DNA from 3 places in the Thiomicrospira sp. S5 genome. Region 2 is predicted to be linked to each of the others. Evidence: predicted binding sites of a transcription regulator. Region 2 holds the regulator's gene; each other region holds the start of a gene.
The links. Region 2 encodes PhoB, which activates phosphate uptake and scavenging genes when phosphate is short. Its sites were predicted from a motif close to GNNTGTCATAAAACTGTCANAT; they were not measured.
Positions count from the first base shown of each region.

Region 1 (4,942 bases), 740 kb from region 2:
TTCGACCGCATGGAAATCCGTTCCCTCGGAAGCATCCTCCGCCTCACCGGCCGGGCCGACCCAGTAAATGGGCTTACCACGCGGGTCTTTGGTACGCACCACCTGCTCCGAACAATGGCGCTTACCCTGTCGTGTAATTTGAATGCCGTTCAATTCTTCAACCGGGATATCCGGGACATTGATATTGAGAATAGTGGATTTATCCAACGGCAATTTTTGAAAATCTTTGAACAGGCGTGTCACCACCTCAGCGGCGGTCTCAAAATGGCGATCCCCACACAAAGACACCGCAATGGACGGTTTACCTAAAAAACGGCCTTCCGTGGCCGCGGCGACCGTACCGGAATAAAGGACATCGTCCCCCATATTGGCGCCGGCATTAATACCGGAAATCACCATTTCGGGTTGAAAGTCCAGGGCACCATTGATGCCCAAATGCACACAATCGGTCGGCGTGCCGTTCACACTGTAAATGGCATCTTCATGCCGGGTAATTCGAAGCGGTTCCATCAAAGTCAGAGAGTTACTGGCCGCACTGCGGTTTCGGTCCGGCGCAATAAGCCGAATATCGGAGTGTACATTCAGACGATGCATACACTGCCACAACGCTCGAATGCCTGGAGCGTCATAGCCGTCATCGTTGGATAACAAGATTTTCATAACCTGCCTTGACTAGGGTAAAATAACAGCTGTCCTTTAGACCATGTCATTATAGTATGTCTCACATTTCAGATGAAGATAAATCCCTGTTTGCGGAAGCCGTTCAAGGCACGCAAAAACTGAATTCGCGTAAAACCGTCGCAACGGTTGCGCCGAAATCGCAGCCGCCCCTACGTCACAAACGCCGTTCGACTTCACCTGAACCCGGTCAATTATTTCAAGGAAACGACCAGGCCTGGCCGTCTCGCGTATCCGCCTTTGAATACATCGAGTACCAGCATCCAAACTGCTCGGCTCAGGATTTCAAGCGACTACGAAAAGGCGACTTCAAAACACGGTTCTGTCTGGACTTACACGGCCATACCGAGTTGGAAGCCGAAAAGGCCCTGGAGCACTTCATTCACGAAGCACTGCAAAGCCAAGCCCGCTATCTGATTATCGTGCACGGTAAAGGCTATCACTCGGAATCCGATTACCCCGTCCTCAAAAACTTGGTGAACTACCGTTTACCGCAAATTCCCGACTTGCTCGGTTTTTGCAGCGCGCAACCCAAAGACGGTGGCACTGGGGCCGTTTACGTGTTTTTGAAAAACCAGCGTTAGCCTTACGGCAAAGAATTCGAAGGCGTTTCAGTAGCCTCGTTACTTTCCATATCGGTTTGTTTTTCAACCGCTTTTGGTTGTGATTTCGGTAACTCGATAATCTTAATGAAAGCCTCATCCTCACCAATCATGCCCAGTTTTTGTCGGGCAATGGTTTCAATCGCTTGCGTACTGGATTGCAAATCCTTCACCTCTTTACGAAGCAAGGCGTTGTTTTGTTCCAACACATCGATTTTAGAGTGCAGTTCATCGAGATTTTTTTGAAGGGATAACAGTTCGCCCACGCCACCGTCCGATGACAGTAAGCGAACCTGTAGAATCAAAATAACAATTGCGAGTGCAATGTAGATGATTTTCAAGATTAACCCGGATTATTTCAGGTTATAAAACGCGTCTTTTCCAGGGTAAACGGCCGCGTCGCCCAATTCTTCCTCAATACGAATCAATTGGTTGTACTTGGCGATACGATCCGTTCTGGACATGGAACCGGTTTTGATTTGCCCCGAACCGGTCGCCACAGCGATATCGGCAATGACCGTATCTTCGGTTTCACCGGAACGGTGAGACACCACGGCCGTGTAACCGGCGTCTTTGGCCATTTGAATCGCTTGGAAAGTTTCCGTTAGCGTACCGATTTGGTTAATCTTGATCAAAATCGAGTTGGCGATGCCTTTTTCGATTCCTTCTTTCAAAATCTTAGGATTGGTCACGAACAAGTCGTCGCCCACGATCTGCAAACGCTGACCGTCTTTTTCCGTTTGATATTTGAAACCGTCCCAGTCGGACTCGTCCAAACCGTCTTCAATCGAAATAATCGGATACTTGCTGACCCAACCGGACAACAAATCAACCATTTCATTGGAAGACAGGGTTTTGTTTTCCGAAGCCAGGTAATATTGGCCGTCTTTGTACAATTCGGAAGAGGCCGCGTCCATCGCGATCATAATGTCTTCACCCGCTTTGTAACCGGCTTTTTCGATCGCTTCCAAAATCACCTGAATCGCTTCTTCGTTGGATTTCAGATCCGGTGCAAAACCACCTTCATCACCGACGGCGGTGTTGTAACCTTTGTCATGCAATACTTTTTTCAACGCATGGAAAATCTCCGCACCGTAACGAATGGCTTCGGACATGGATGGCGCACCAACCGGCATAATCATGAACTCCTGGAAATCCACCGAGTTATCGGCATGCTCCCCACCGTTGATAATGTTCATCATCGGAACCGGCATTTTGTAATCGTCGGTTTTCAAGTAAGCATACAATGGCAAGCCCTTGGATTTTGCCGCCGCTTGCGCCACCGCAATCGAAACCGCCAAAATCGCATTAGCCCCCAAACGGGCCTTATTGTCGGTTCCGTCCAACTCGATCATTGCATTGTCAATCGCCGCTTGGTCGGTTGCGTCTTTGCCTAGCAGGCAGGCTTTGATTTCGGTGTTAATATTATTAACCGCTTTCAAAACGCCTTTACCGCCGAATTTTGACGCATCACCGTCACGCAACTCAATGGCTTCACGAGAACCCGTTGACGCGCCAGACGGAGAAATACCACGACCTTTTGAGCCGTCTTCCAAGATGACATCGGCTTCCACCGTAGGGTTACCACGTGAGTCGATGACTTGACGAGCTTTGATATCTTTAATCAATGACATATGCCTTTTCCTATTTTCTTTTTTTACTCAGTTTCTTCGTTTCATCCGCTCCATTCTAAAGTCAGAATATGGCAAACGGATGACAAATTCGGTTTTATCGGCTCTTAAAGCCGTCCTTATGACAGGTTTTCAATAAAGCCTTTGTCCTTGACCACATCGTCAACCGCTTTCAAGGTTTCCAATAAAGGCTTCAAGTTCCCCAGCGGCCACATATTCGGGCCGTCCGATAAGGCATTAGCAGGATCCGGATGGGTTTCCATAAAGACGCCGGACACGCCAGCCGCCACCGCGGCACGTGCCAAAACCGGAACCATTTCACGCTGTCCACCGGAAGTGGTGCCTTGCCCACCCGGTTGTTGTACGGAATGCGTCGCGTCAAACACCACCGGGCAACCGGTTTGGCGCATGGATGCCAACCCACGCATATCGGAAATCAAAGTGTTGTAACCAAATGAGGTGCCGCGATCACAGACCATGATCTGATCGTTTCCGACTTCACGGGCCTTCAATACCACTTGATCCATATCCCACGGCGCCTGGAACTGTCCTTTTTTGATATTGACCGGCAGGCCTTGGCGACAGACGTTTTGAATAAAATTGGTCTGGCGCACCAAGAAGGCCGGCGTTTGCATCACATCCACCACCGACGCCACTTCATCCAAAGGGGTGTCTTCATGAACATCCGTCAAAACCGACACACCGACTTCGTCTTTCACTTTCTGCAAGATGCGCAATCCTTCTTCAATCCCCAAGCCACGGAAGCTTTTGGTGGACGAACGATTCGCTTTATCATAAGACGATTTGAAAATAAACGGAATGCCCAACGAATCGGTCAACTCTTTCAGTTGCCCCGCCGTATCAATCGCCAATTGTTCAGATTCGATCACACACGGACCGGCAATTAAAAATAAAGGTTGGTCGATACCAACGTTAAAACCGCATAAATTCATTTCAATGCCTTCTTAATTAAGAATTTTCTTTGTATTCGTTCGCCGCTTCCACAAATGCTTTAAACAGCGGATGACCGTTTCGTGGCGTGGAGGTAAATTCCGGGTGGAACTGACAGGCCACAAACCAAGGATGATCTTCGATTTCAATGGTTTCGACCAGGTTTCCGTCTTCGGAACGCCCGGAAATTTTCAAGCCGGCCGCTTCCAATCTGGCGATGTAACCGTCATTCACTTCGTAACGGTGGCGATGACGCTCGCGAATCAATTCCTGGCCGTAAATCTGTTGCATTTTACTGCCTTTCGCCAGCAGACAGCCTTGGCCGCCCAAACGCATGGTACCACCCAAATCAACGGTTTCATCACGTTCAATGACTTTACCGTCTTCATCGGTCCATTCGGTGATCAAAGCCACCACCGGTGTCGGTGTTTTCGGGTCCAGCTCGGTACTGTGTGCATTGGTCAAGCCGGCGACGTGGCGAGCATATTCGACCACCGCCATTTGCATGCCCAGGCAAATCCCCAAATACGGCACTTTGTTTTCACGTGCATAGCGGATGGCTTGGATTTTCCCTTCCACACCGCGTTCGCCGAAACCGCCCGGCACCAGAATCGCATCCATTTCTTCAATCACGCCGGTGCCGGATTTTTCGATGTCTTCTGAGTCAATGTAGTGAATATTCACTTGCGTCAACGTCTGAATGCCACCGTGCACTAACGCTTCAATCAACGACTTGTAGGCTTCGGTTAAATCGACGTATTTTCCGACCATGGCAATGTCCACCGATTTTTTCGGGTTCAATTGCGCGTCAACCACTTTATCCCAGTCGGACAAATCCGCGACCGGAACATTCAAACGGAAGCGGTTGGTGACCAGCTCATCCAAGCCTTGCTCATGCAACATTCTTGGTACTTCATAAATGGTACGCGCATCCAGCGAATTGATAACCGCTTGTTCTTCCACATTGGTGAACAGCGCGATTTTGCGTTTTTCCGATTCTTCCAACGGGCGCTCGGAACGACAGATCAAAATATCCGGTTGAATCCCGATGGAACGTAATTCTTTGACCGAGTGCTGGGT
Region 1 is NZ_CP014470.1:1,521,900-1,526,841, reverse strand. Features, by position in the region: gene surE (5'/3'-nucleotidase SurE) at 1-660, opposite strand, end outside; gene AYJ59_RS06975 (Smr/MutS family protein) at 717-1,262, shown strand; gene AYJ59_RS06970 (FtsB family cell division protein) at 1,265-1,621, opposite strand; gene eno (phosphopyruvate hydratase) at 1,634-2,914, opposite strand; gene kdsA (3-deoxy-8-phosphooctulonate synthase) at 3,031-3,864, opposite strand; gene AYJ59_RS06955 (CTP synthase) at 3,881-4,942, opposite strand, start outside.
Region 1: the regulator PhoB is predicted to act here: its motif matches at 2,981-3,002, upstream of eno (phosphopyruvate hydratase).

Region 2 (4,942 bases):
ACTGCCAATCGATTTGAACGCACCGTTTATTCACTTGGACCGTAAGTTCATGCACCTTGGTTTCCATATCTACGACGTCGGTTTCCAAAGCCCGAACGTTGAAGCGTCTCAGCCGTTGGTCTATGCCACCTCTTTGTTGTTGGTGTTGATTATCATCGGTTTGAACCTCGGAGCGATCACGATCCGTAATAAGCTGAGAGAGAAGTACAAGGCTCTGGATAATTAATGACCAGGCCTGGTGGATTATTGCAATAGAATTTTAGAATAGGAATGTTGTTATGACTGAACAGAATATGAATATTTCGATTGATCGTGATCATCGTGGTATGCACTTGGACAACGAAAAAATGGCGATTGAGGTCAAGGATTGGAACCTGTTTTACGGTTCCAAACAAGCCTTGCAGAACATCAATATGAAACTGCCGCAAAACCGTGTGACGGCGTTTATCGGGCCGTCGGGTTGCGGGAAGTCCACCTTGTTGCGCTGCTTCAACCGCATGAACGATTTGATTGACATCGTGCGCGTGGAAGGGGAGATGCTTTTGCACGGGGACGACATGTACAGTAAGCACATGGATGTGGCGGCGCTGCGTCGTCGTGTGGGCATGGTGTTCCAAAAGCCGAACCCTTTCCCGAAATCGATTTATGAAAACGTCTGTTACGGTTTGCGTCTGCAAGGCATCAGCGATAAGAACGTGCTGGATGAAACGGTGGAATGGGCCTTGAAAGGCGCCGGACTTTGGGAAGAAGTCAAAGACCGTTTGGACGAGAATGCTTTGGGCATGTCGGGTGGTCAGCAACAGCGTTTGTGTATCGCGCGTGCCATCGCCATCAAGCCGGAAGTTTTGTTGTTGGACGAACCGACATCGGCACTGGATCCGATTTCCACTTTGGCCATCGAAGAATTGATTTTCGAGCTGAAAAAGGACTTCACGATTTTGATCGTCACGCACAACATGCAGCAGGCAGCTCGTGTGTCCGATTACACCGCATTCATGTACATGGGAGACTTGATCGAATACACCGATACCGACTCTCTGTTCACGAATCCGCAAGTCAAACGTACCGAAGATTACATTTCCGGTCGTTACGGTTAAGTTGAGAGCTTTACACGAGATGGGTACACGGCTAAAAATAGCTAAAATCTTCCTGAATGTCGTTGAAAAACTCGTTAATAGCTAGCTATTAACTTCGTTTTCCGCCTGATTCAGAAAAATTTTATCTCATTTTTTCCTCGCGTCCCACTCGTGCAAAGCTCTCAATGTTGAGTATTGAGTTATAGTTATAAGAACAGTCAGGAGAGTCATCACATGGAAAAACAAGAATTCAGCTCACACATTTCGGAAATGCTGAACCGTAATCTGGAAGATTTGTTCAACCACATTCTGGAAATGGGCGGCATGGTCGAGCGCCAGTTTGAAACGGCGTTGGTCGCTTTGGGCAGTGGCGATACCGAAAAAGCGGTGGAAATCATCGCCTTCGACAAAGCAATTAATAAAGCGGAAATGGAAATCGACCGTTTGTGCGCGAAAGTATTGGCGCGCCAACAACCGACGGCTTCCGATTTGCGTTTGATCATTGCCGCGATTCGCATCGCCATCGATCTGGAGCGTATGGGCGACGAAATCGTCAAGATCGCGAAAATGGTCATCGTGTTCGGAAAAGAGCACCAAGTGAAGTGCGCTGAATTGCCGGGCTACGTTGAATTGATGGACATTTCCACGCGCTCCAACGCCATGCTGAAAACTGCGCTGGATTCTTTTGCTCGCGTTTCCACCGAAGGGGCTGGTAAAATCATTCAGGAAGAAGAATTGATCGACGACATTTTCGCCGATGCCATGGCGGATTTGAAAACCTCTCTGAAAGAGATGCCGGATCAAGTAGAATGTCTGATGGAAATGATCATCGCATTGCGCGCTTCCGAGCGTGTATCGGATCATGCCAGAAACATTGTGGAAAGCATCATCTACCTGGTTCAAGGGATGGATATGCGTAACCTAGACAGCGAACGCTTAAACGAGTTCTTGAGCGAGCTGGAATCTTAACGGGAAAGATTTATGACAGAGCAATGCATTTTAGTGGTCGAAGATGAAGCCGCCATTCGCGATATGTTGAATTTCACGTTAACAGCGGCGAATTATAAGGTCATCGAAGCCCCGAATGCAGAGCAAGGCTGGAAACTGTTGTTGGAACACCAGCCGGACTGCGTGTTATTGGATTGGATGTTGCCGGGCGTGTCGGGTGTTTCGCTGGCTCAGCGTATTCGTCAGAACGACCAGACCGCCGGCATTCCGATTATCATGCTGACGGCCCGTGGTGAGGAAAACGACCAGGTGCAGGGTTTTGATGCGGGTGCCGACGATTACGTCGTCAAACCCTTTTCGCCGCGAGCCTTGGTGGCACGGGTCAAGGCCTTGCTGCGACGTCAATCCCCCGAAAAGAATGCGCTGGACGTGGTGCGTTCCGGCGATTTGAAGCTGGATTTATCCAGTTACCGTTTTACAGTCAATGACCAAGAAGTTAAACTTGGGCCAACAGAGTTCAAGTTGATGCATTTCTTCATGACGCATTCCAACCGTGTTTATACCCGTGTCCAGTTGCTGGACCAGGTGTGGGGGGAGAATGTCGTGGTCGAAGAGAGAACCGTCGATGTTCACATTCGGCGTCTCAGAAAACTATTGGAGCCCGTCGGGGCAGCCGATACGATTCAAACCGTAAGAGGTGCTGGCTATCGTTTCTCTGTTGAATAAGAGGAAAACGATTCAGTGTCAAAAGGAATTACGCGGGAACTCACCTGGGTCATCACCAGTGTGTGGCTCGCCCTGTTCATCGCATGGATGACCGATTGGTGGATGGCCACCTTTTTCGGTTATTTGCTGTTCTATATCGCCCGTCAATTGTACAGTATCTATCGCTTCGAACTTTGGATGAAGGGCACGCCTAATGTGTCTTATCCACCTGGCTCCGGTCTGTGGGGCGAGTTAGGGTATCTGGTCTCACGCAAACAGCGTTCGCTGGAAAAGCACGCCGACTTACAGTTTTACAAATCCGAGCAATTCCTGGCCGCGTCCATGACGATTCCGGACGCCATTATCTCGCTGAATGAATCCAATCAAATTGAATGGTTTAACAATTCCGCCAAAAAGCTGTTCAAGCTGAAACACAGTGATACCCATCGTAAAATCGAAAATCTGCTGCGGCACCCGGATTTCATTCAGTACCTCAAGTCGGGGCGTTATGAAAAATCGGTGATTTTATCTTCACTCAACGGGATTCCTCGGGTGTTCAATCTGAAATTATTCCCGTATTTTCAGGAACATAAGCTGCTGATCGTCAAGGACATTCACGAGCTTTACAATCTGGCGCAAATCCGCCGTGATTTCATTGCCAATGCGTCACATGAACTGCGTACGCCGCTGACCGTATTGAACGGTTACATCGAAGTGATGATGGACGGCCAAGAACCGGATTCCATGTGGGTGAAGCCGTTGGAACAGATGCACAACCAATCCGAACGGATGCAGTCCATCATCAACGATTTGCTGACGCTTTCGGCCATGGAATCGGAAACGCTGGTCGGTAAGGAGAAAACCGTTCCGATTGCTCCCATCCTCAAAAAAATGGAACAGGACGCCACTCAGATGAGCCAAGGAAAACACAGTTTTAGGTTTGAGTTGGACGAGAGTCTGGCGTTGAAAGGTTACGAAGAACCGCTGAAGAGTGTGTTGATGAACCTGATTTCCAACGCCATCCGTTATACGCCGGAAGGCGGGCAAATCACCGTGCGCTGGTACGAAGACGCAAAAGGGCCGCACTTTCAGGTGGACGACACCGGCATCGGGATTTCGCAGGAACACATCAGTCGCCTGACCGAACGTTTTTATCGTGTCGATACGGCACGTTCACGCGACACCGGTGGCACCGGTTTGGGGTTGGCCATCGTCAAGCACATCCTGGAACGTCATGATGCCAAGTTGGTGATTAAAAGTCAGTTGGGTAAAGGGTCAAGCTTCCGGTGCGATTTTCCGCGCAGCAAGTCCGTGCATTAACGACGGATGTCATCAGGGTTGCGATGGCTCTGGATAGTAGGGAATGACCAGGCCTGGCGGAAATGAAAATAGCCAGGCCTGGTTAAAATGAATGATGTCTTGACGAATCGGAAGACCGATTACAGCCATTGGGTTATGGCAGCATCATACCGCGGATCGTGAAGTAAATCATCGCCGCCAGAATGCCGGAAACCGGGACGGTGATGACCCACGCGGCGACGATTTTCAAGAAGGCCGAACGTTTGACCAGCTCTTTCTGATACACCTTATTCAAGGATTTACGTTCTTTCTTGGTCAATTCCACTTCCGCTTTATGCTGCTTCAGTTCCGCCAGCATGATTTTCTTCTCCTGAATGCTGGCTTTTCCGAAACGCTCGATGTATTGCTCGATTTCCGCCTGATTGGCGCCTTCGTGGTGGTCACGAATCTGCTGCAGGGTTTTGGCGTAGTTGCGCTTCAGGTATTCACGCAGGAAGCCGACACCGAAAATCCCGCCCACGGCAATGTGAGTGGAACTGACCGGCAAGCCCAGCTGAGACGCGATGATGACGGTAATAGCCGCGGCCATCGCAATCGAGAAGGCGCGCATTTGATCCAGCTCGGTGATTTCGGAACCGACGGTTTTAATCAGTTTCGGCCCGAACAACAGTAGCCCTAAACTGATGCCGATGGCACCAATCAACATGACCCACAATGGAATTTCAGCTTTGGTGGAGACCTGATGGCTCTGCACCGCATCGTTAATGGCAGCCAAAGGCCCGACGGCGTTGGCGACGTCATTGGCACCGTGTGCGAAGCTCAATAGCGCGGCGGCGAAAATCAACGGAATGGTGAAAAGGGCGTTGACACTGGCTTTGCTGCTTTTCAAGCCATTGGCTTGGCGGGCAATCATT
Region 2 is NZ_CP014470.1:2,262,497-2,267,438, reverse strand. Features, by position in the region: gene pstA (phosphate ABC transporter permease PstA) at 1-226, shown strand, start outside; gene pstB (phosphate ABC transporter ATP-binding protein PstB) at 279-1,097, shown strand; gene phoU (phosphate signaling complex protein PhoU) at 1,311-2,045, shown strand; gene phoB (phosphate regulon transcriptional regulator PhoB) at 2,058-2,750, shown strand; gene phoR (phosphate regulon sensor histidine kinase PhoR) at 2,766-4,049, shown strand; gene AYJ59_RS10485 (inorganic phosphate transporter) at 4,183-4,942, opposite strand, start outside.

Region 3 (4,942 bases), 1.1 Mb from region 2:
CACCGAATAACGCCCCAAGCCCATTTCCCGAAAACGCCCAGGCCTGGGCGTTTTTAAAAAAGCGTTTCGCAAACCGATTTTAAGGTTTACTTTTCCCTCAAAAGCCGTCAAAATTCGCCACAAGACCGCCGAAACTCCCCCGGCGATTCCCGGACTGGGCACGTCGCCCGGAAACCGCCTAAACATCGCCCCGAATCTTGAGGACGTCACTATGAACATCGGTTTTATCTTTGAAGACTGGAACACCATCACCCCGGCTAAAAACTCCACCATCCGCATCATCAAAGAATGCCTGGAACGCGGCCATAAGGTGTCCATCCTGTACCCAAGCAATCTAACGGTGCGCAACAACGTTACCCATGGTTACGTGAAACGCATCCTGCCAATGGAGAAGATTCCCGACAACATCTTGCAGTTCTACAAGAAGGTCAAATTCGAACAGAAAATGATGCCGTTACACGGGTTGGATGCGATTATGGTTCGCCGCGATCCGCCAATCGATTCGATGGTGTACAACTTCCTCGACTCGGTCAAAAACGAAGTCGTCATCATCAACGACATCGACGGCATCCGCAAAGCCAACAATAAGCTGTACACCACCACCTTCAACGACCCGAACAACAGCTTCTTGCCGATTACCCATGTGTCCAAAAACAAGGAATACATTCGCCAGATGATTGACGAAATGCCGGGCGACAAGGTCATTTTAAAACCGCTGAACGCCTCCGGCGGGCACGGCGTTATTGTGCTGGAGAAAAACGCCCAGACCAGTATCAATTCCATTCTGGACTTTTACATCCACACGCAGGATAAAAGCTACGTCATCGTGCAGGAATACATCGAAGGTGCGGAAGAAGGCGACGTGCGCGTGCTGATGCTCAACGGTAAATTCATCGGTGCTTACAACCGCAAACCGCCGGAAGGCGACGTGCGCGCCAATATTCAGGTCGGCGGGACGGCACACAAATACAAAATGACCGAATCGCAAATGGCGATCTGCCGCAAAATCGGGCCGAAATTGGCGGCCGACGGTCTTTATTTCGTCGGTGTCGATATGATCGGCGACAAGATTCTAGAAGTGAATGTATTGAATCCGGGCGGCATTACCAACATCAATGCGCTGAATAAGCTGAAACTGCATAAGAACGTGGTCGATTTCATCGAGGAAAAAGTCCACGAAAAGGAAGAGAAACGTGCGGAGCTGGAATTCCTGCTGAAACGCCTCAGTGAATTTCGCCAATCCGATACGAACGAATAATTCGGTCAGCCGACCATTCAAGCGCAAATCCGCAATACTGGCCAGGCCTGGCCAGTATTGCGGATTTCGCTAAAACAGGCTCCAATTCAGGTGCGAGATAATCAGCGTCGACCAAACCAACAGGCACAACCCCATCATCACAAACACCGCCGCCGAGCCCATGTCTTTGGCCAAACCGGACAACTCATGCCACTCCTGGCCATGACGATCCACCACCATTTCCACCGCGGTATTCAATAACTCCACCACCAATAGCAAAATCACCGAACCGATCAACAGAATAAACTCCACCGCATCGTTCGACAGCCACATGGCAATCGGCGTCAACACCGCCAATAACACCAGCTCCTGCCGGAACGCCGCTTCGTTTTGATAACAGGCCTTAATGCCTTGCCAGGAATACCCGGCCGCTTTAACAATGCGAACCAAACCTCTGTGCCCGGGCTTCATCCAATACTCCTTGAATGCTCAGCCGTTACGCGGCGTTGGTCTGGTGACTGATTTCCACCCATTGCAACAGCTTCATCTCGCCGTCGCGGGTTTCGACAATCGCGGTGCAGGACTCCACCCAATCGCCGCAGTTGAGGTACTCCACCCCGTTGATTTCGCGGATTTCCGGATGATGGATATGGCCGCAGATCACCCCCTTGAAGCCCTGTTTTTTACAGTCGTCCACCACTGCTTCTTCATAGGCCGAAATGAATGATACCGCCGATTTGACCTTTTGTTTGATAAACGCCGATAAGGACCAGTAGCCCATGCCGAACTTATGGCGAACGCGATTGAAATAACGGTTAATGACCACCAGGCTTTCGTAGCCCCAGTCGCCGATCACCGCCAACCATTTCTGGGTTTGGATAACGCTGTCGTATTTATCGCCGTGCACCACCAGCAATTTTTCGCCGCTGGTGGTCACGTGCACCGCTTCATCGGTCAGGCGGATATTACCGAAATCGACACCGGAATAACGGCGTAGAAAATCATCGTGATTACCGGTCACAAACACCACTTCGGTGCCGCGTTTGGCCTTGGTGAGAATGCGACGAATCACATTGGTGTGCTCCTGCGGCCAGAAAATACGTTTTTTCAAACGCCAGCCGTCGATGATGTCGCCCACCAGATACAGTTTGTCGCATTGGTTGTATTTCAAGAATTCGGAAAGAAACTCGGCTTTCGCACCTTTAGAGCCCAGATGTACGTCGGAAATAAATATGCTTCGGTAGTTCGACATCTGGTGATTGTTTTCCGCAACAATCAAATCGTCCGCTTCTATGGATTCCATCCAATCCGGCATGATCGCTAAAGGCGTGTCTTTCATTTTCCGTCCCATCGTTAACCTTGTTTCGGGCAAGTTTAAAGGGGGCACTTGATGGATACATGACGCTTTAATGACAATTAAATGACTGAAAAAACAGCGTTTTTCATATTAAGTTCACACAGGCGTCAACAAAGCATTCTAAGGTAATCCTAAGACTCACATATAACATAAAACAGCAGCGCCCGACGATATGAACACACCTGATTCCGCCGCCAGCACCGCCGAACCTTTTGTGCAAATGCCCTTCAATACTCGCCGCATTCAACGCCTCTCCCTAGTCACAGATGCTTGGCAACCGCAAGTGAACGGCGTGGTCACCACCCTGTCGCAACTGGTTGCTCACCTTCGCCAGCAAGGCATAGAAGTCGACGTCATCCACCCCAACGATTACGATTGCGTGCCCTTACCGACCTACCCGGAAATTCCGTTGGTTTGGCGCGCGCACGGATTGGAAAAACGCCTGCTAGACTTCCAACCCAATGCCATCCACATCGCCACCGAAGGCGCTTTAGGATGGAAGGCACGCCGCATTGCGCGCAAACACGGTTTGCCTTTTACCACGGCGTATCACACCAAGTACCCGGAATACATTCACGAACGCTTTCCGGTGCCGACGGACTGGGTGTATAACATCATGCGCCGCTTTCACACCCCGGCGCAAAACACCTTTGTTCCGGGCGAATCCATTTTAACGGAGTTGAAAAACCGTCATTTTCAACACGTGGTGCTGATGACGCGCGGCGTGGATACCGAAATATTCAACCCAACCCGCGCCCGGCCTTCCAAAGACGACACGCCCATGTACCTCTACGTCGGACGCATCGCGCCGGAAAAAAACCTCGCCGCTTTTTTGGATTTAGAGTTGCCCGGCCGGAAGGTGGTGGTCGGCAAAGGGCCGGACTTGGAAAAACTCCAGCAGACCTATCCCGACGTTGAATTTACCGGCCCCAAGTACGGTACGGAACTGGCGCAATACTACGCCTCGGCCACGGTGTTTGTGTTCCCCTCCCTGACCGATACCTTCGGCGTGGTCAATCTGGAAGCTATTGCGTGTGGCACGCCGGTGGCGGCCTTTCCGGTCACCGGCCCCAAAGACATCATTACCGAAGGCGTCAACGGCGTACTGAACTGGGATTTGAAAACGGCCATCGAGCAAGCCGTGCAACTGAAGCAAGACCCAAACAAAATCGCACAATCCATTCCGCAATACACCTGGCAAGGCGCCGCACAACAATTTGTCGACCATCTGGCGTTCATTGAACAGGTCGATTCCCGCCAACCGGCAGACAAGGCCGTTAAAATCTCTTAAAATACCGATAAGCTGTTCTACGAAACCGTTTATCGAGGGAAATACCGTGCCGAAAAATAAAGCTTTATTGTTATTGGTCATCGCCTGGTTGATGGGCTTGATCGGTCTTGTGATGGGGTTGGTATTCGATTCTTTATGGTTTGCCCGCTTCGGCAGTTTGGTGGTGCTGTTTTCCGTGATGAGCGAATTCAGCCTGCTTCAGGTGGAGTTGCGTACCCTTTACGGCCGCTTGGACCAAATCGATGCGGAAGACGACATTCCCGACCTCAGTCCCTCGAAATGGCACCGTAAAAAATTCCGCATGACCCATGTCACCATTATTATCGGCACCCTGATCTGGGGCTTCGGCGATTTAATGCTGCCGCCATATTGAATCGCGCCTCACGTCCCCATCGAATCCTCAAATCCGCCAGGCCTGGCGGGTTTTACAAGAAAAACCACCGTCACATCAAACCGTCATAAAGGCTTCAATAAGCTGTCATCCTAAGGTTAGTCCCCCTTTTTAAAATAAAACCTTTCATCCACATAAAAGATTAAGGAACGACGATGAAGGTCTGCCTTTTTACCGATACCCTCGGAGATTTAAACGGCGTCTCGCGCTTTATTCAAGACATGGGCGAACAAGCCGCACAGCACTCCGACGAAGACTTTGACCTGCAAATCGTCACCGCCACCGCCAAACCCATTCCCGATACGCCCTACATCCATAACCTGCCCTGCCGTTTTCGCCTACCGATGCCGTTTTATCAGGAGTTGGATTTGGTGTATCCGAATACTCGCGCCATCCGCCATTTTCTGGAAAGCTATCAACCGGACCATGTCCACATCTCCACTCCCGGTCCATTCGGATGGGCAGCCAAACGTCAGGCGGAAAAGCTGGGACTGCCGTTGTTCGGCACCTACCACACCGACTTTCCGGCCTATCTGTACGACCTGACCCGTTCCCATTGGGTGAAAAAACAAACCGACAACACCATGGCCAAATTCTACCGTGCCTTCCAGCATGTTTTCTCTCGCTCGGATGCCTATCTCGGCATTATGCAGCAGGATTTGAAAC
Region 3 is NZ_CP014470.1:1,180,865-1,185,806, reverse strand. Features, by position in the region: gene AYJ59_RS05380 (DUF5718 family protein) at 1-10, shown strand, start outside; gene gshB (glutathione synthase) at 212-1,258, shown strand; gene AYJ59_RS05370 (diacylglycerol kinase) at 1,328-1,708, opposite strand; gene AYJ59_RS05365 (UDP-2,3-diacylglucosamine diphosphatase) at 1,734-2,576, opposite strand; gene AYJ59_RS05360 (glycosyltransferase family 4 protein) at 2,767-3,885, shown strand; gene AYJ59_RS05355 (hypothetical protein) at 3,932-4,258, shown strand; gene AYJ59_RS05350 (glycosyltransferase) at 4,432-4,942, shown strand, end outside.
Region 3: the regulator PhoB is predicted to act here: its motif matches at 2,645-2,666, upstream of AYJ59_RS05365 (UDP-2,3-diacylglucosamine diphosphatase).